DNA from 4 places in the Bradyrhizobium sp. USDA 4532 genome. Region 3 is predicted to be linked to each of the others. Evidence: predicted binding sites of a transcription regulator. Region 3 holds the regulator's gene; each other region holds the start of a gene.
The links. Region 3 encodes LexA, which represses DNA repair genes until DNA is damaged. Its sites were predicted from a motif close to TGTTCNNNNTGTGTTCNG; they were not measured.
Positions count from the first base shown of each region.

Region 1: a site for LexA is predicted at 3,000-3,017, ahead of dinB (DNA polymerase IV). Genes of this name have one in related genera too.
Region 2: a site for LexA is predicted at 1,950-1,967, ahead of J2R76_RS30545 (DNA recombination protein RmuC). Genes of this name have one in related genera too.
Region 4: a site for LexA is predicted at 2,952-2,969, ahead of J2R76_RS14180 (ImuA family protein). Genes of this name have one in related genera too.

Region 1 is NZ_JALJZN010000001.1:2,509,719-2,514,356, reverse strand. Features, by position in the region: gene J2R76_RS12260 (DUF5681 domain-containing protein) at 1-61, opposite strand, end outside; gene J2R76_RS12255 (hypothetical protein) at 45-611, opposite strand; gene J2R76_RS12250 (hypothetical protein) at 1,038-2,078, opposite strand; gene J2R76_RS12245 (hypothetical protein) at 2,404-2,823, opposite strand; gene dinB (DNA polymerase IV) at 3,079-4,326, shown strand; gene J2R76_RS12235 (hypothetical protein) at 4,441-4,638, shown strand, end outside.
Region 2 is NZ_JALJZN010000001.1:6,648,052-6,652,689, forward strand. Features, by position in the region: gene J2R76_RS30540 (AmpG family muropeptide MFS transporter) at 1-513, opposite strand, end outside; gene J2R76_RS30545 (DNA recombination protein RmuC) at 701-1,918, opposite strand; gene def (peptide deformylase) at 2,089-2,616, shown strand; gene fmt (methionyl-tRNA formyltransferase) at 2,767-3,702, shown strand; gene truA (tRNA pseudouridine(38-40) synthase TruA) at 3,702-4,439, shown strand.
Region 3 is NZ_JALJZN010000001.1:1,292,977-1,297,614, forward strand. Features, by position in the region: partial or broken gene J2R76_RS06260 (ComEC/Rec2 family competence protein) at 1-679, shown strand, start outside; gene J2R76_RS06265 (hypothetical protein) at 676-903, opposite strand; gene J2R76_RS06270 (hypothetical protein) at 1,049-1,477, opposite strand; gene lexA (transcriptional repressor LexA) at 1,734-2,438, opposite strand; gene glp (gephyrin-like molybdotransferase Glp) at 2,682-3,893, opposite strand; gene J2R76_RS06285 (HAD family phosphatase) at 3,920-4,546, opposite strand.
Region 4 is NZ_JALJZN010000001.1:2,958,490-2,963,127, reverse strand. Features, by position in the region: gene J2R76_RS14190 (inorganic phosphate transporter) at 1-802, opposite strand, end outside; gene J2R76_RS14185 (UdgX family uracil-DNA binding protein) at 1,337-2,785, opposite strand; gene J2R76_RS14180 (ImuA family protein) at 3,169-3,948, shown strand; gene J2R76_RS14175 (DNA polymerase Y family protein) at 3,839-4,638, shown strand, end outside.

The sequences.
Region 1 (4,638 bases), 1.2 Mb from region 3:
AGGTCCCTTGACGGAATTGCGTCGCAACCGGCGGCGATCTTCTTCTAGGCGTCTCGGCCATCACGCACACCTCCTCGATCCATTACGCTCTGATAGGTCGCCTCGGCCTGTTCTTTTAGTTGTTCGATATGTGCGAGATCGCGCTCATATTCGCACCTGACTTGCTCGTAGAGATCGGGATCCCAAGGCGGCGGACCGACGCATTTGAAAAGCCGTGCAGCGAGCGACATCGGGGTGCCATCGGGTACCACGACGACGGAGCGATTTACAATTTGCGGCGGCGGATCGAGCAATTTGGCGCGCTTGCATTCTTCCAGAAACCGCTTGATCGCGCGGATTTCGCCCCCGACCGCGCGCTTGAACAGCCCGTGCAGCATCGCCTCATGCGGATGCAGTTTGGTAAGTTTGCCACCGATGCGGGCTTCGATCGGCCGCTCCAGCAGCGCGGCAATATCAGGGGCGTGCTGTTTGTCTCGGCGCCGACTGGTCCGTAAAGGCTGCGCCCGTACCCCAAAGCGGGTCGCCTTGGGTGGTTTGCCGTAACCGACCTCGTAGGTCTCGTTGCGCGGCTCGTCCTCGCCGCCGGGTGCCTCATCGCCGTCTTTGCTCATTGCGCCGCTCCATCTTTCGCACCGCGGACGCGAGCGGGCCTTGGGGCACAGCCCAAAAACCAACGCAGGCCGAAGCGCGGTTAACCGCGTTCAGTTGTGATCATCATCGATTTGGTTTCTGGGGGGCTGCCGGTTAGGATCGGCCGGGCGGCTCAAAACCAGATATAGGCCCGGATTTTTGATCGTCAAACATATTTGGCGATGAGGTTAACATGCAAGGCGGCGGCGCTCTGCTGCAGGCACCTTGGGGCAGGAGGTTTGCCGCGCCCGCAGCGAAATTTCCCGTGCCGCGAACGCCAATTTTCCCGTGACGCGTTTGTCGGGAATTGCCCGAAAAAATCCAAATCTCCCAGTGGCTTGGCACGAGAGGTAGCGTGTAAATGGGGGCACATTTTCGTATTTGCCCTGTTAATTCCCGTAAGTCCGCTAGTTCGGCATCAGCACGGCATCGATGCGGCGGCTGTTTCGCGTGCTGATGACGATGGCGCCGTTGCGGGTCGCAAATCTCGCACCGACAAGCCGCGGCACTTTTTCCGTCAGCGACGAAGGCAGCGGAATCATTCCGCCGGTGACGGGATCGCCGACGTTGATCGGCGCGACGGCTGCGCCGGCCGAAGGCGCTGCCTTGATGTACTCCCTGATCAACTGAATCTCTTCACGCGAGAGGCTGAGCGCGGCCTGTTCGCCCGCGCCGTCAGCCAGCTTCTTTTCCGCCTCGGCCCTGTCTTGCGCATCTTGCTGCTGGGCGGCATCGCGTCTTGCGACTTCGACCTGTTCGAGTCTGGTGAGGCGTTCCCTCAGCGGCGCGATCTCGCGTCGCAACGCGGTAATGTCCGACTTCAGCGAAGAGAGCTGACCAAGTGCAATCGCGGCGGCAACGCAGGCGACGACCGAGATCAGGCTGAGGCATGCCACCGCGAGCCCCGTCAATCCGCCTCGACGATCGGCACGACGATCCCCGACATCCTCCGCGGGTCGCCGTCGCCGCGCGGCGGCGAATTTCGGCTTGATCGTGCCGAGCAAGCTGACCAGACCGGACAGCCGCGCAGCCACCACCCGGTTCGCCTCTTGAAAGGCGCCGAGTGCAGGCGCCGGGACGACCGGAGAGTGCGCCGAGGGGATGCCGGGAGCAGTAGTCGAACGGCCCGCGCCGGATGGCTGGCGGCCATCGTGGTCCTCGCGCGTCATGCCGGGGAGCTCGAGATCAACGTCGTCGGGACGGTCGATCGCAGTATCCGCAACGTAATGGCGCGTGTCGGCCACAGCGGCGTCCAATCGTTCCGTTTCCTGTCGATCGGGTCCGTGTTCGATGCGGACGGCTTCAAGCGAGCGCCACAGCGAGAGTCCCGAATCGGTGATCTGCAGGCCCGCGTCGTTGATCGATGCCCATCCCGATTGGAAGACGTCGGCGTCGCCAAGCTCGGACGGCCGCTTCGACTGTGTGGCTTCATCGCCGGCCGCGATCATGCGCTTGACCTCGCGGCTTACCTCGTCGATCGCGATCCGCTGCCCGGGCCTTGCGGCCAGCACACTCAGGATCGCCAGATTGAACCTCATGCGGCGCCTCGCGATGCTCCTCAACCGGCCGTGCCGCCGTTCCGCTCCCCTGCAGGCGACGTGCGAGCCTCAGCGGGGTCGAAGCGGATCAATCATGTCGGCGCGGACGTCGGTCGGTCAGGGAGTCAGGCAAGTGTACCGGCTCGCCAAGGGGCAAACAATCCGGCACCAGACCTACGAGAGGGATAAGTCGGCCCGCAAAAGACACGCGTCGGGATCGCCTTCGTTGCGCGTCTCAGAGAAACTCGCGAAGCCTGGAAAGCTCGATCACATGCTCGGGTGACAGCACGTCGGGAACGAGGGGAGGCTGCGACTTGGTCCGGATCTCGTAAAGATGTCGCGTCTTCTCGGGCTTGCCCATGAAATCCCGAATGCATTGGTCGAGCGTTCCATTGACGACCATATAGGGCGCGCGATCCTCTCGCCTCGAGTTGTTGAGAGAAGGCCATTTGTAAAGGTGGGCCGCAGCTTGGAAGTCCACCTGATGGGATTGGTCGGTCATTGCAAAATATCTACCCGAAAAGCCCTGCGCGGCAAAGTCAGCCGGCTGATGAGTGAGCTGGTGCGGCAATACGCGCAAGCTGCGTGCGGCAGAGGCCGCCGTCATGCACTCGAACGATCCGCCGATGTGCCTCGCGTTGATGCCTCGCAGCAACTCCCGCTTCGATCTCCCGCGGACCGAGATCGGGGGCGATCGGGCGAAGCCGGCTGAAGGGAGCGCCGGCAGGCCCCTCGCGCGGCGCGCGCAGTGGCAGCGCGCGTTGACGAACCTAGCTCGTTCGCTGCGCCAGCGGCCGTGACGACGCGTGCTGGATTGACTCGATTCCAAAATGTTCCTATTTTGTTCTATTGTCAATTTCCACGTCCGGAGACGGGCGGCTTCGGTCAGGTCAGGGATGAACGGGTCGAGATGGCAGCCGCAGCCACCATCCTTCATGCGGACCTGGATGCATTTTACGCATCGGTCGAGCAGCTGCTCGAGCCGTCGCTGCGCGGCAAGCCGATCGCCGTCGGGGGCGGGGTTGTGCTGGCGGCGTCGTATGAGGCCAAGGCCTTCGGAGTGCATGGCGGCATGTCGGGGCGGGAAGCGCGCCAACTGTGCCCGCAACTGGTTTTCGTCGGCGGCCATTTCAGCGATTACCAGCGGCTGGGTGACGCGGCCATCAAGGTGATCGGCGACTTCACGCCGCTGGTCGAGCGAATTTCGATCGACGAGGCGTTTGCGGACGTTGCCGGCTGCACTCACCTGTTCGGAACGCCTGCCGAAATAGCCGCGTCGATCCGGTGGCGCGTACGCAGCGAGCTCGGCCTTCCGATCTCGGTCGGCGTCGCCCGCACCAAGCATCTGGCGAAGATCGCCTCGCAGGTCGCAAAGCCCGACGGACTTGTCGTCGTTGATCCCGACGCCGAGCTGAGCTTCCTTCACGAATTGCCGGTTGAGTTGATGTGGGGAGTAGGGCCAGTCACCAGGATGCGGTTGGATGCGATCGGCGTCGCGACGATCGGTCAGCTCGCCAAATTGTCGGAACGGTCGCTGACGCACTTGCTCGGTCCGGCAGCGGGCGAGAAACTCGCCGCGCTGGCCTGGAATCGCGATCCGCGACAGCTCAAGCCACACCGGCGCGCGCGATCGGCGGGGGCACAATCGGCGCTTGGCCGAAAGCCTGCGATCGAGCAAGTCATCCGGCCCACGCTGCTTCATCTCGCCGACCGCGTCGCCACGCGGCTTCGGGCGAAATCACGGCCTGGACGAACCGTGACGGTGCGCGTCCGTTTCGCCGACCTGAAGTCGGTGACGCGCTCGATGACGATCGATGCGCCGGTGTGCACGACCATCGTCCTGGCCCGGCTCGCCGAGAATCTCGTGCGCGCTGCTCTTGCCGACCATCCCGGCGAGAAGATCATCTCGCTGCTGGCGATCTCGGTTTCGCATCTCGAGGAGCATTGGGATCTTGCACTGGAGCTTCCACTCGGACTGGAGGACGAAGCGCTTCGGCCTGGAAGTCCGACAGGGATGGCCCGCTGGGCGGCGGACCGTGCGATCGACAAGATCCGCGATCGCTTTGGCTGGGAGGCGATCGGATATGGTTCAGCGGCGCTGGAGGCGGTTCATTCGGTGCCCGACGCGTTTCGCAAGCTTGCCGAGAGAGATCTCTAGCGTTCGCCGGTTCACGTATCCGTCACTGCATTAAGAAAAGGCAATTTGGAATCGCGCGCTTGTGAGTGGCGACCCCGTACGACCGGCTTATTTTGAGGCGGCGGAGGGACAGCCATGAAGTACAGCGCCGAACTGATCCAGACGATGCGCGAAGCGTTGGATGCGGTCATGGCAAGCGTGCCGGCGGATCAATCCGTGTTCGGTCTCAAGGCCGCTGTTGCGGAATGCATTCTGCGAGCCGCAGCTCACGGCCAGACATCGTTCGACGGGCTCGTGACGTCGGCATCCGATCAGCTTCAGTCGATCATCTCG
Region 2 (4,638 bases), 5.4 Mb from region 3:
ATAGGACGCCATGCCGGCGGCCTGCTCGCTTTCAGGCAGGCTTTCGACGCGGAAGGCATCGACCACGATGTCCTGCGTCGACGATGCGGTTGCGACCAGCAGCGCGGCGAAGGCCGCGAACCACGGCGATCGCGCCGGATCGGCCATCGCCAGCACCAGGATCGCCGCGATCAGCAGCAGCTGCGAGAACAGCAGCCAGCCGCGGCGGCGGCCGAACATCTGCGTGAACAGCGGAACATGCAGCGCGTCGACCAGCGGCGCCCAGAGGAATTTCAGCGTGTAGGGCGTGCCGATCAGCGCCAGCAGCCCGATGGTGCCGAGATCGACCCCGGCCTCCTTCATCCAGACCTGCAGCGTCGAGCCCGACAGTGCCAGCGGCAGCCCCGAGGAGAAGCCCAGCAGCAGCACGATCAGCACCCGCGGCTGCAGATACACCGCAAAACTGTCGCGCCAGGAGGTGGCGGCGGGGGGATTCTTTTCCGATTGGGTCGCGGTCACTTCGGGCGCGGTCATGTCCCTCTGTTAGCAGATTCGACCGCAGCTGCCTTGGCTCCCTCTCCCCGCTCTTTCGCGGGGAGAGGGTTGGGGTGAGGGGCTTTCTCAGCGAATTATGACGGGTGCAATGTGCGGAAGCTCCCCCTCACCCGAAATTCGCGCGATGCGCGAATTTCGACCTCTCCCCGCAAGCGGGGCGAGGTGGCTACTCCCCTGCCTGCAGCTTGCGCGGGGCGGGGAACAGGTCGGGGGCGGGCTTGACGAAGCGGGGGACCTCGATCGGGGTCTCGGACTTGCTGAAGTCGAGTTCCTCGATCCGGCCGGCGCGTTTCTCGATCTTGTCGGCGGAGATCAGGATCTGCCTGACGTCCTCGTTCACCTGGCCGAAATGGGTCTGCAGCTTGAGCACGCGATCGCGCAGGCGGCCGAGGTCGTCGCCGAGATGCATCACCTCGTTGCGGATCTGGTCGGCGGCGTCGCGGATGCGGGCGTCCTTCAGGATCTGCTGCATCACCTGGATCGCCAGCATCAAGAGCGAGGGCGATACCAGCACGACGCGCGCGCGATAGGCCTTCTGGATCACGTCGTCGAAGCCGTCATGGATCTCGGCATAGACCGATTCCGACGGCACGAACATCAGCGCGGTGTCCTGGGTCTCGCCAGGGATCAGGTACTTCTCCGCGATGTCGCTGACATGCTTCAGCACGTCGGCGCGCAGCCGCTGGCTGGCGAATTTGCGCTCCTCGTCGCTGCGCGCATCGTGCAGCGCGGTCATGGCCTCGAGCGGGAATTTCGCGTCGATGCAGAGCGGGCGCTGGTCGGGCAGAAACACCACGCAGTCCGGCCGCTTGCCCGACGTCAGCGTGTACTGGAACTCGAACGAGCCCTTCGGCATGCCGTCCTGGACGATCGCCTCCATCCGCGCCTGGCCGAAGGCGCCGCGCGATTGCTTGTTGGCGAGCACGTCGCGCAGCGTCGTCACCTGGGTGGTGAGCTCGTTGAGGTTCTTGTGGGCGTGGTCGATGATGCCGAGCCGCTCGTGCAGCACGCGCAGCGAATCCATCGTGTTGCGGGTCGATTGCTCCATCGACTGGCCGACCCGGTGGGTCACCGAATCGAGCCGCTCGTTGACGGCGCGGGCCATCTCGGCCTGGCGGCCGGCCAGCGCCTGCGCCATAGTATCAACCTTGGCATCGACCCGCCCGGAGGATTCGCTCTGGGCCCGCAGCATGTCGGCGAGGCGCTCCTCCAGTTCGTCGGCGCGGATGGCCTGGGCCATTGCGAGTTCCGCGCCGCGCCGGCTGGCGCGTGCGATCACCACCGCAATGGCGAACAGCAGGATCAGCGCCAGCGCCCCAAGGCCGATCAAGGCGTCGGAGACACGGACGGGAAGGTCGCCAATCGTGAGGAGAATCTCGTTCATGCCGGCAGTTGTAGCCGATTCGCGGCCAGGTGCGAACGAAGAGGGAACGTTTAAGGCAAATGCATTCCTGATTTTCCGGGTTAATGCGGGGTGAAGAAACGTGGTTAAGGTTGTCCTAACGGGTTCCTGAGCGCATTGACCCCATGAAGTCAGCAGCTTAAATCGCCGCCATGGCATTAAGAGAAATTATCATCCTGCCGGACAAGCAGTTGCGGCTGGTGTCGAAACCGATCGAGAAGGTGACGCCGGAGATCCGCAAGCTGGCCGACGACATGCTCGAGACCATGTATGACGCGCCCGGCATTGGGCTCGCGGCGATTCAGGTCGCGCAGCCGCTGCGGCTGATCACCATGGATCTCGCCAAGCGCGACGAGAACGGCGAGACCACGGCGAAGCCGCGCGTCTTCATCAATCCGGAGATCATTGCGCGTTCGGAAGAACTGTCGGTGTACGAAGAGGGCTGCCTGTCGATCCCCGAATATTACGAGGAGGTCGAGCGGCCGGCGCGGGTGCGCGTGCGATTCACCGATCTCGACGGCACGGTGCATGAGGAGGATGCGGAAGGGCTCTACGCCACCTGCATCCAGCACGAAATCGATCATCTCAACGGCGTGCTGTTCGTGGATTATCTGTCGAAACTGAAGCGCGACCGCGTGTTCAAGAAATTCGAGAAGGCCGCCAAGCGCGCGGCGGAGTAGGCGCGGTCGCTTTCCCGGACGCGTCATGGCCGGGCTTGACCCGGCCATCCACGTCTTGCTTCGCTGTCGCCGAAAACGTGGATGCCCGGGGCTTCTTGTGCGAAGACGCGCTTCGCGCTTAAGCACTCCAACTGCTACCGAGCCTGTCTAATGCCTCTCCGCCTGATCTTCATGGGCACGCCCGATTTCGCGGTGCCGACGCTGCTGGAGCTCGTAGCCCATGGCCATGAGGTCGTGGCGGTCTACACCCGCGGGCCGAAGCCGGGCGGGCGGCGCGGCCTGCAATTGCAGCCGACGCCGGTCGAGCAGGAGGCGCGCCGCCTCGGCATTCCCGTGCTGACGCCGAAGACCCTCAAGACCTCGGAAGCGCTCGAGGAGTTTCGCGCGCATGACGCGGATGCCGCCGTCGTCGTCGCCTATGGCATGATCCTGCCGCAAGCCATTCTCGACGCGCCGAAGCTCGGCTGCTTCAACCTGCATGCCTCGCTGCTGCCGCGCTGGCGCGGCGCCGCGCCGATCAACCGCGCCATCATGGCTGGCGATGCCGCGAGCGGCGTGATGGTGATGAAGATGGATGTCGGCCTCGACACCGGGGACGTCGCGATGGCCGAGCGGTTGCCGATATCGGACAGCATGACGGCATCCGATCTGCACGACGCGCTGGCGCCGCTCGGTGCCGACCTGATGGTGCGCGCGATGGCGGCGCTCGGGCGCGGCGGCTTGCAACTGACGAAGCAGAGCGAGGACGGCGTCACCTATGCGGCCAAGATCGAGAAGGCCGAGGCGCGGATCGACTGGACACAGCCGGCGCATATGGTGCTGCGGCACATTCACGGGCTCTCGCCGTTTCCCGGCGCCTGGTGCGAGCTTGCCGGCGAAGGCGAGCCGGTGCGGCTGAAGATCCTGCGCTGCGAGCTGGCGAAAGGCTCGGGCGCACCGGGCGATGTGCTCGACGACAATTTCGCGATCGCCTGCGGCGACGGCGCGATCCGGATCCTCGAACTGCAGCGCGCCGGCAAGGCGCCGATGAAGGCAGCGGATTTCTTGCGCGGCACGCCGTTGAAGCCGCCTGCGCGGCTCGGCTGATGCCCCGCTACAAGCTCACCATCGAATATGACGGCACGCCGTTCTCCGGCTGGCAGATCCAGGACACCGCGCCGACCGTGCAGGGCGCGCTGGAGGCGGCGGTCAAGGCGATCTGCGGCGAGGACGTGCGCGTCCACGGCGCAGGGCGTACCGATGCCGGAGTGCATGCGCGCGGCCAGGTCGCGCATTGCGACATCGCCAAGCATTTTCCGCCCGGCCGCTTTCGCGACGGGCTGAATGCGCATCTGCGGCCCAATCCGATCGGCGTGCTCGCGGCTGACATCGTGCCCGACGATTTCGAGGCGCGGTTCTCCGCGACCAGGCGGCACTATCTCTATCGCATCACCAACACGCGCGCGAACCTCGCGCTCGACATCGGCCGCGTCTGGCGCGTGCCGCGCGCGCTCGATGCTGACGCGATGCACGCCGCCGCGCAGCGCCTGCTCGGCAAGCACGACTTCACCACCTTCCGCGACACCGAGTGCCAGGCCAAATCGCCGGAGAAGACGCTCGATCAGCTCGATGTCACCCGTGACGGCGCCGCCGTCAACATCGTGACGTCGGCGCGCTCGTTCCTGCACAGCCAGGTGCGTTCGATGGTGGGCTCGCTGGTCTGGGTCGGCGAGGGTCGCTGGAGCGCCGACGATCTTGCCGGTGCGCTCGCCGCCCGCAACCGCGCCGCCTGCGGCCCCGTGGCGCCGCCGGACGGGCTCTACCTGATGCGGGTGGATTACTAGGCGGGAATGATCTCGTAGGATGGGTGAAGCCAACGGGTCCGCGCAACGCGCGGCCCGATGATAAACTCCGCGAAACCCATCACTTCGAATCCGCGGCGCCCATGATGGGTTTCGCTGCGCTCTACCCATTCTACGGATGTGAGTACCCGAAATACCACGCTGTATCTGGTGCGGGTGGATAACTCGGAGCCCCAACCCC
Region 3 (4,638 bases):
GCGCGGTCGGCCGCATGGCGGCGTTCGGCATCGGGCCGCTGATCGCAGCGAGCGCCGGCATCATCCTGCTCGGGCTGCTGCGCACGCCGCTGCGCTGGTCAGGTGCGGTGCTGCTGCTGGTGGCCTCGGTCTGGGCGCTCAGGGTGCCGCAGCCGGACGTGCTGATCTCGGGCGACGGCCGCAATGTCGCGGTGGCGGTGATGGACGGCTGCATCTGATGCACAGCGCCAAGGATGCATTTTTGGTCAAGGAGTGGCTGGCGGCGGACGCCGACGCGCGCACCGCCACCGATGCGTCGCTCGGCGAGGGCGTCTCGTGCGATGCCGGCGGCTGCGTGACCCAGGGACCAAGCGGCACCTTCGTCGCGCTGGCGACCCGGTCGGAGGCGCTGGCGGACGACTGCGAGCGCGCAGCCCTGATCGTGACGGCGCGGCGGGCGCCGCAGGGCTGCGCGGCATCGGTGATCGATGCCGAGCGGCTGCGCCGCCACGGCGCGCTGGTGCTGCGGCGGAGCAGGGACGGCTACGTCGTCGATGCGGTCAAGCCCGGCGGGATCGACCGGCCGTGGTCGCCGGCGGTTTCCGGCGACGGCGAGAGCGAGACGACGCTACGCGCCCCCGCGCCGCGGCCTGCGGTGGATGCGACGCCGGCCGAGACCGATCTGCAGGGCGATGATTAGCCGTGGTCCGGCAAGGGCGCGCTTGGCAGCTCGAACAGGCCGAGATGGTATTCGTCGGAGTCGGGGCCGGCGTCGGGCTTCTTGACGAGAGTGAAGGAAGCCTCGGGAAATTGCTCCCAGACTTTCAGGTCGTCGGCCGTTACCGTCAGCCAACCGAACCGGAACATGTAGCGGCCCGGTTCCGTGACGCGTCCAGCCTTTTGCCATGTGACCTTATCGACCACCGCGCACGTCCTCCGTACCCGATGATGCGCCAAGGTGCCGGCCGACGCAAATCTCCTTCTGCGCCCCGGAAGCGGGAGTCCGGGGTCGCCCGAAATTGCTTAGGTCATCCGCCGCCGAACAGCTCATTCCGCGGCGACGATGCGCTCAACCCAAAAACAGCGTTGCGAATGCGGAGGGCCGCCGCTCCACAACCTTCGGCTTCTGCTCGACCGGCGGATGCAGCGCCGGCAATTGCAGCACGCTGACGCGCTGTCCCTCGACCAGCTGGGTCACCAGCACATGGCTGCCGTCGGGGAATTCGACCGCGTCATGATGCCGATCGGGCACGTCGGGCTCGACTTCGTTGAACACGCCGACGCGATAGTTCAGCGTCTTGGTCCAGATCCAGCGGCTGTCGTAGCGAACGTTCTCGGCGAAAGCGAGCTCGGTGCCCGGCAGCATGCAGACCGCGACAGTGGGGTCATTCTCCGAAGCAAAGCCGCGGGTCGACGTGCCGCGGAACGTCGTCGTGATCAGCGTCTCTCCGACAATGGCGGGGCGCGATGCCACGGCGTGCAGACTATAGTCACACATCGGATGGCTCCTCATTTCGAGGTAGCGACCCGTGCCTCTCCTTGAGGCATTAGGGCCTCTACCAGAGTGGACGATAGCGAACGAGCGTCTGCTCGTTTCTGGGCGATTGTACGACTGGTCCGAGATCGCTCCGATCACAAACACGCGACGCTGCGCGAGAGGTATCGGAGCGCATCGGGCAGGCCGTACGCTACACTATCATGCAAGGAACGATCCGACGTGTTGCTCGTTCCCGGCCGCCGCAAGTATTTGCAATTCAGTATTTGCGATAAAGGCCGATCAGCTTGCCCTGGATGCGGACCCGGTTCGGCGGCAGGATGCGCACTTCATAGGCGGTGTTGGCCGGCTCGAGCGCGATCGATGCGCCGCGGCGGCGGAAGCGCTTCAGGGTGGCTTCCTCCTCGTCGATCAGCGCCACCACGATGTCGCCGGTATTGGCGACGTCGTTGCGCTGGATCAGCGCCATGTCGCCGTCGAGGATGCCGGCATCGACCATCGAGTCGCCGCGCACCTCGAGCGCATAGTGCTCGCCGGCACCGAGCATGTCGGGCGGCACGCTGATGGTGTGGCTGCGGGTCTGCAGCGCCTCGATCGGCGTACCGGCGGCGATCCGGCCCATCACGGGGACCGCGACCGGACGGTTGCCGTCGTCCTCGGCAATCGGCGGCGTGCTGGCGCGCCGGCCGAGGGTGCCTTCGATGACGCTGGGCGTGAAGCCGCGGCGGCCGTTGCCGCCGCCGGCCGAGAGTTCGGGCAGCTTGATGACCTCGATGGCGCGGGCGCGGTTCGGCAGGCGGCGGATGAAGCCGCGCTCCTCCAGCGCAGTGATCAGGCGGTGGATACCGGACTTCGAGCGCAGGTCGAGCGCATCCTTCATCTCGTCGAAGGAGGGCGGTACGCCGGCCTCTTTCAGACGTTCATTGATGAAACGCAGTAGTTCGTACTGTTTGCGCGTGAGCATCTCGAGTATTCCCCCGGTTGATAGCGTCGTTCGATTCCGAGACTCTTCTGGTGGGGCCTGCAGGCCGGGCCTGACCTCAGGAGCATGTGCTCAATGCACCTGCTTCCATGCAGCTTCCCGAATGTAGACACCAGTACTCGAAACAAATCATGAACGGACACTATATGTTCGATATGTGTTCCGCAACCACTTAATTTCCGGTGAACGTGTCGGGCAACGCACAATCGGCGGGGCGCGAAAACCCTATTCGGGCAGTGTCAGAATCTCGCATTCGCTGCCCTTGACGGCAGCTGCCGCAAACGGCGGACGCACGAGAAGTGCCCGTGCCGCAGCGAGATTCCCGAGCAGCGACGAGTCCTGCTGCGTCACCGGCGTTGCGATCAGCCTGCCGTCCTCGCGCGCTTCGAGCCGCGCACGCAGATAGTCCTCGCGCTGGTCGTTGGCAGCGAGGTCGCGGCCGAGCAGGGCGCTCGCGCGGCGATGACGAATCACTTTCCGGCCGCTCAGCGCCCGAATCAACGGCACCAGGAACAGGAAGGCGCAGACATAGGACGACACCGGATTGCCCGGCAGGCCGATCACCCGCATCGCGCCGAGCCGGCCATGCATCATCGGCTTGCCGGGCCGCATCGCAATCCGCCAGAACGCCATCTCGACCCCCTCGGCTTCCAGCGACCGCTTGACGAGATCGTGGTCGCCGACCGAGGCGCCGCCTGTCGTGATCAGGACATCGGCACCGGCCTCGCGCGCCCGGCGGATGCCCGCCGTGGTCGCCTCCACCGTGTCGGCGGCAACGCCGAGGTCGACGGTCTCGGCGCCTTCGGCGCGCGCCAGCGCCCGCAGCGCGTAGCCGTTGGAATAGACGATCTGGCCGGGACCGGGCTGCGAGCCCGGCATCACCAGCTCGTCGCCGGTCGCCAGCACCGCGACCTTCGGGCGGCGGCGCACCGCAAGTTCCGGATAGTTCATGGCGGCCGCCAGCGACAGCGCGCGGTCGGACAGGCGGCTGCCGCCGGCGAGCAGCACCTCGCCCTCACGGAAGTCGACCCCAGCCGGGCGGATGTGCCGCCCGACGCTGGCGGCCTCCGTGATCGTGATGTGGTCGCCGTCGACGGCGGTGTCCTCCTGGATGATCACCGCGTCGGCGCCATTGGGGATCACGCCGCCGGTGAAGATCCGCACCGCCTCGCCGGCGCCGACCGTCCGCTCGAACGGCCGGCCGGCGGCGACTTCGCCGATCACCTTGAGCCGGGCCTTTAGATCAGCCGCATCGGCGGCGCGCACCGCATAGCCGTCCATCGCCGACATCGGCTGCGGCGGCTGGGTGCGGAGCGCCGCGAGATCGTGCGCAAGCGTGCGGTGGTAGGCGGCATCGAGCGCGACCATCTCCTCCGGCAGCGGTTCGGCGCCGGCGAGGACGGCGGACAGGGCATCGGCAACCGGCATCAGGGCCACGCTCAGAGTTCCTCAATTCCTAATCTTCAAATTCCAAGTGCGGTCAAAGCCCTTGCCACGTCATCCGTCGATGTCACGTGGATAGCATAAAGGCCGCGGGCCCGCGCACCTTCGATATTGGCGGCCAGGTCGTCGAAAAACAGGATCCGCGACGCCGGCACGCCGATGGCTTTTACCACATGATCATAGGCCTCGGCGTCGGGTTTGCGGAAGCCGATGCTCGAGGACAGGAAGACGTTGCGGAAATGGCTGAGCAGGTCGGCGTGGGTGACCGAGAAATGCGCGACATGGGCCGGATTGGTGTTGGAGAAGGCGTAGAGCGGCATCCGCTTGGCGGCCGCCGCGAGCAGCGGGGCGATGCCCGGCATCTCGCCGGTGAAGATCGCGTTCCAGCCTTCGAGGAACTGGGCGTCCGTGATGTTGATGCCGAGCGTCCGGCGCAGATTCTCGAAGAAAGCCGCGTCGTCGATCCGGCCGATCTCATGATGCTTGAAACTGTCGTCGACGACAAAGCGCGTGGCGAGCTCGGCGGGCGCACACCCGGCATGCTGCGCCCAGTGCGCCATCACCTTGTCAAAGTTGATGTCGAGCACGACGCGGCCGATATCGAACAGCAGCACGTCGACGGAGTTGGGAGTGAATTGCGAGGTCATTGCATGAAACCGTGTACGAGAATTGCGGGCAGGCGGCAATGTCCTCGATTTCAGTGACCGGTGTGTGGATTGTACGTGGCGTTGCATTCATC
Region 4 (4,638 bases), 1.7 Mb from region 3:
GGAAGAAGCTGACCAGTGTGCAGGTCAGGATCAGGATGCCGCGGATCCACCACGGCGGCGGCTGGTCGCCGACCGGTTCGCCGAACAGCGCCGGCGTCGCGCGCTGCAGCGCGATCTTGAGGAGGTAGAGCAGGCCGGCGGCGAGCGCGAAGCCGAACAGCGGCGACAGCAGCAGCGCCTTCGCGATGTTGGTCGCCTGCGACCAGTCGACGCCCGAGGTGCCGTCACGGCCGCGCAGCAGCGCGTTGGTGATGCCGACGCCCATGATCGAACCGATCAGGGTGTGCGAGCTCGAGGCCGGCAGGCCGAGCCACCAGGTGCCGAGATTCCAGATGATGGCGGCGATCAAGAGCGCGAACACCATGGCAAAGCCGGCACTGCTGCCGACCTGCAGGATCAGTTCGACCGGAAGCAGCGAGACGATGCCGAACGCGACGGCGCCGCTGGAGAGCAGCACGCCGATCAGGTTGAACATGCCCGACCACACCACGGCGACATGCGCCGGCAGCGAGCGGGTGTAGATCACGGTGGCGACCGCGTTCGCGGTGTCATGGAAGCCGTTGACGAATTCGAAGCCGAGCGCGATCAGCAGCGCGACGAACAGCAGGATATACGGCAGGAACGAGGTGATGCGCGTGCCGGTGGCGTCGACATCGGCATAGATGCTGTAGGCAACGAACAGCAGCGCGGCCGCAACCACGCCCAAATAGATAACCCCGGTGAGAGGATGAAAGCCCTTGTCGAGGTCCGGACCCTTTTTCAGGGCGGGCTCGATCGAGCCGGGTAACGCCATATCGCTCATGGTAAACTCCTGTCCCAATGCTCCCGATTTTGATCGATGCATATGACAAGCAATTGAAATCCGGCCCGCGAGACGCGCGGTCTCCCGTGGCGGTGGACATCGAGCCGAAGTTTTGTGCAACGCATTGAGCGCGCACGTGCCTTCGCGGCCTCGTGGCAATCTTCAGCAAAAAGGGATTGCCGATCGCGACGGAAACCTCTGGCCTGCGTTTCGCGGGACGAGACAATGTGCGGAGGACATCACACCGGCATCCGGCCGGCCGGGCAGCCGGAGAATTCGGCGGGCGCCTGCGAGTGGAAGGTTGCGAAATGAGGGAGGGGGATTGAGAGATGAGGTGGCGCGCCGCACGATCGGGGCTAGCAAACCGCGCAGCGCGCCCGCCTCAGGGTACGTCATGGCGTGAACATGACGCCCGATACCTGCGGAACATGCTACCCTACCACGGATCAATTAAAGGTTGTAGGTATTTGTCCGCGGCTTAGAACAATTTCTCGTTGCGATGTGGTTCCTCAGGTTCCGCTGGTTTTACGGAACTCAAGCTGCATCGACTGATCTGCGCAACTGATGTGCGGCGATTTTCAGGTCGTCGATAAAGCGCTGATATTCCAGCGCCTTGGCTTTTTCATCCGGCAGCCGCAACAGATAGGACGGGTGCACAGTGACGAGCACCTTGGTTCCGTCGTGGTCGATCAGATGGCCGCGGTTCTTGTTGATCGGCGTGATCTTGCCGAGCACGCTCTGCGCCGCGGTGGCGCCGAGCGCCATCACGAGGTCCGGCTTGATGGTGGCGAGCTCGCGCTCATACCACTGGCGGCAGGCGCGGATCTCCGGTGTGCTCGGCTTCTGGTGCAGCCGGATCTTGCCGCGCGGCACGAATTTGAAGTGCTTCACTGCATTGGTGACATAGACCTTGCGGCGATCGATGCCGGCTTCCTGCAGCGCTCGATCGAGCATCTGGCCGGCCGGTCCGACGAAGGGGTGGCCTGCGAGATCTTCCTTGTCGCCGGGCTGCTCGCCGACCAGCATCAGCGTTGCGCTTTGCGGTCCCTCGCCGAACACGGTCTGGGTTGCGTCTTTCCACAGCGGGCAGGCGCGGCAATCGGCGGCCTCCTCGCGCAAGGCCGCGATGGTGTCGTGAGCTTGCCTGCCTTGAACTTGCTTGCCTTGAACTTGCTTGCGGGGCATCGGCGTATCCTGCCGCTTCTGCGGCTCGGCCGCCTTGCGTGCGATGAAGGGGCCGCTGGTCATGCGCATTGCGTCTTCGATCAGAGGCTTAATGATCGAGTCCTCGGGCAGGTTCCTCCAATAGGCTTGCGGCATCTCCATCACTTTCAGCCGTGCGGGATTGAAGCGGCCGTTGTCGTGACGCCGCCAGGCCTCCTCGAGCCGGTCCTCGGTCGGCACTTCGGATTTGGCGACGCCCGGCGTGATCGAGATCGCGTGCCCGTCCCAATGTGCGCAGACGTCGGGGGTCAGGATCGACCACGGCATGTCGGCGAAGCGGCCGGCGAAGAACGGCGCGGCAAGCTCGACGATGTGATGCTCCGGCTCGAACCATGCGACGTAATGAGCCGTCCGCTCGCGGCCGATCTCGCGGAAGCGCAGATGCGCATGCATCCTGTCGATATCGACATAGACCGCGCGCGCCATCGCGTGGACCTCGGCGATATCGGGATCATCGGTCGCACTGAGCAGATCGTGACGGCTGCGCAGCCGCCACAGCAGGCGATAGAGCAGGGCAAAGCGTTCGTCACTGCGATGCAGGATCGCGGCCTTTGCGAGCTCGACGAATTTGGCCGACACATTGAACCGCGCCTGCGGCGTATCCGGCAATTCATTCACGCAGGATGCCGACGACAATTCGTCGTCGCTGCGTACGGTCCATGTGATCTCCGCGGGCTTCACATCGTTCAGCGCCAATCGCCGCGCGGCCTTGCGCCAGCCCTCGAAATCGGTGTCGTTGTCGAGCACGATGATGCGCATGCGATTGCTCCGTTTCCGTCACGCCGTCATTTTCGGGGCCTGCGTGCCTGACTTGCGGAAGATCAGGGCCTGTCCGGTTCGGCGGCTGCTGAATCCCATTGATTCCACTCATGAATCGATGAGTTCACCAATCCGATTGACTCCGCGGGCCCTGTTAGCTTTATATTAGAACATATCATGAACAAATGAGCCAGTCCCTGGTTCTCTGTTCAGACCAGTGACGGCCTCAAATTTTGGTTGGAAGGAGCGGCGCATATGCCGGAGCGCGATCAGCAAAAGTGGTCGCCGGTTTTGCGTCCGATCGCGCTCCTCTTTTTTAAGAAAGGCGCATGATCTTGTCGCCAAACCGCTCACACTTTGGCGGATCATGCGCCGCCGCACGCATGGGTACGCTTGCGTCTCTGCGCGGCAGCATCGCGCGCATCGAGGCGCCATCGGATGCGGCGATGCCGAACCGCGTCGCGCTCGGACACGCCGGCGCGGATGCGATGCTGCGCGGCGGGCTTGCGCCGGCGGCATTGCACGAGGTGTTCGCGGCCGGCCATCAAGGCGGCGCGGCGACCGGCTTCATTGCGGGGCTCGCCGGACGGCTGTCGGCACGCAAGCCGCTGGTCTGGGTGCGGCAGGATTTTTCCGATCGCGAAAACGGCGCGCTATCGATGCGCGGGCTTGCCGAGCTCGGCCTCGATCCGCGCCTCTTGGTCACGGTGCGCGCTGCCGATGTCGATAGCGGCCTGCGCGCCGCGGCCGACGCGCTCGCCTGCGATGCGCTCGGCGCGGTCGTGCTCGAGGTCTGGGGCCAGGCGCGCCAGCTCGATCTCGTCGCCAGCCGCAAATTGACCCTGGCCGCGCAGGCCTCCGGCGTCACCGCGCTGGTGCTGCGGATCGCGGCAACCCCGATCCCCTCGACCGCGGAGACGCGCTGGATCGTGCGCGCGGCGCATTCGCCGCCGGGCAATGCCGCGAGCGTGTGGGGCGCGCCGTCCTTCGAGGCCGAACTCGTGCGCAATCGTCATGGCCCGGTCGGGCGATGGATCATGGAATGGAAATGTGATGAGTGCCAATTCAGTGAACCGTCGGCGTATCCTCAGCCTGTGGCTGCCACGCCTGCCCATCGACCGCATCAAGCGCAAGCTCGCGCAGGACATCGCCTCGCAAGCTGATGCACGGGAGGTGGCAGGGCTCCCTCTCCCGCAAGCGGGAGAGGCGAAGAAAGCAGAACTCCCCAGCGTCGTCGTCGCAAAAGACCACAACGCCATCCTGCTGCACGCGATCGACGAGGCCGCGGTGCGCGCCGGGCTGTCGATCGGGCTGCCGCTCGCCAATGCGCGGGCGATCTGTCCGGAGCTCACGGTCTATGATGCCGATCCCGCCGCCGATCTGAAGACGCTGAACGACATCGCCGACTGGTGCGATCGCTTCACGCCGCTGGTCGCGCTCGATTTGCCTTACGGTCTGTTTCTCGACATCACCGGCTGCGCGCATCTGTTCGGCGGCGAGCGCGCGCTGCTGCAGACCGTGACGGGGGCGCTGAGCCGGCGAGGCTTTGCCGTCAGCGCGGCGATTGCCGGCACCTCGATCGCGGCGCGTACGCTGACGCGCACCGCCTCGGGCAAGATTGTCCCCGATAGCGAGGAAGCGGCGGCGGTCGGCCCGCTGCCGGTGTCGGCGCTCGGTGCCGATGCCGCTGTCACCACCGGCCTGCGCCGCGCCGGCTTGAAGACCATCGGCGATGTCGCCTCGCGCGCGCCGCATGAAATCTCGGCGCGGTTCGGTGCGGCCTTCACCACCTTGCTCAGCCACGCGCTCGGGCAGGGCGATGCCCCGATCAGCCCGCGCAAGCCGCTGCCCGA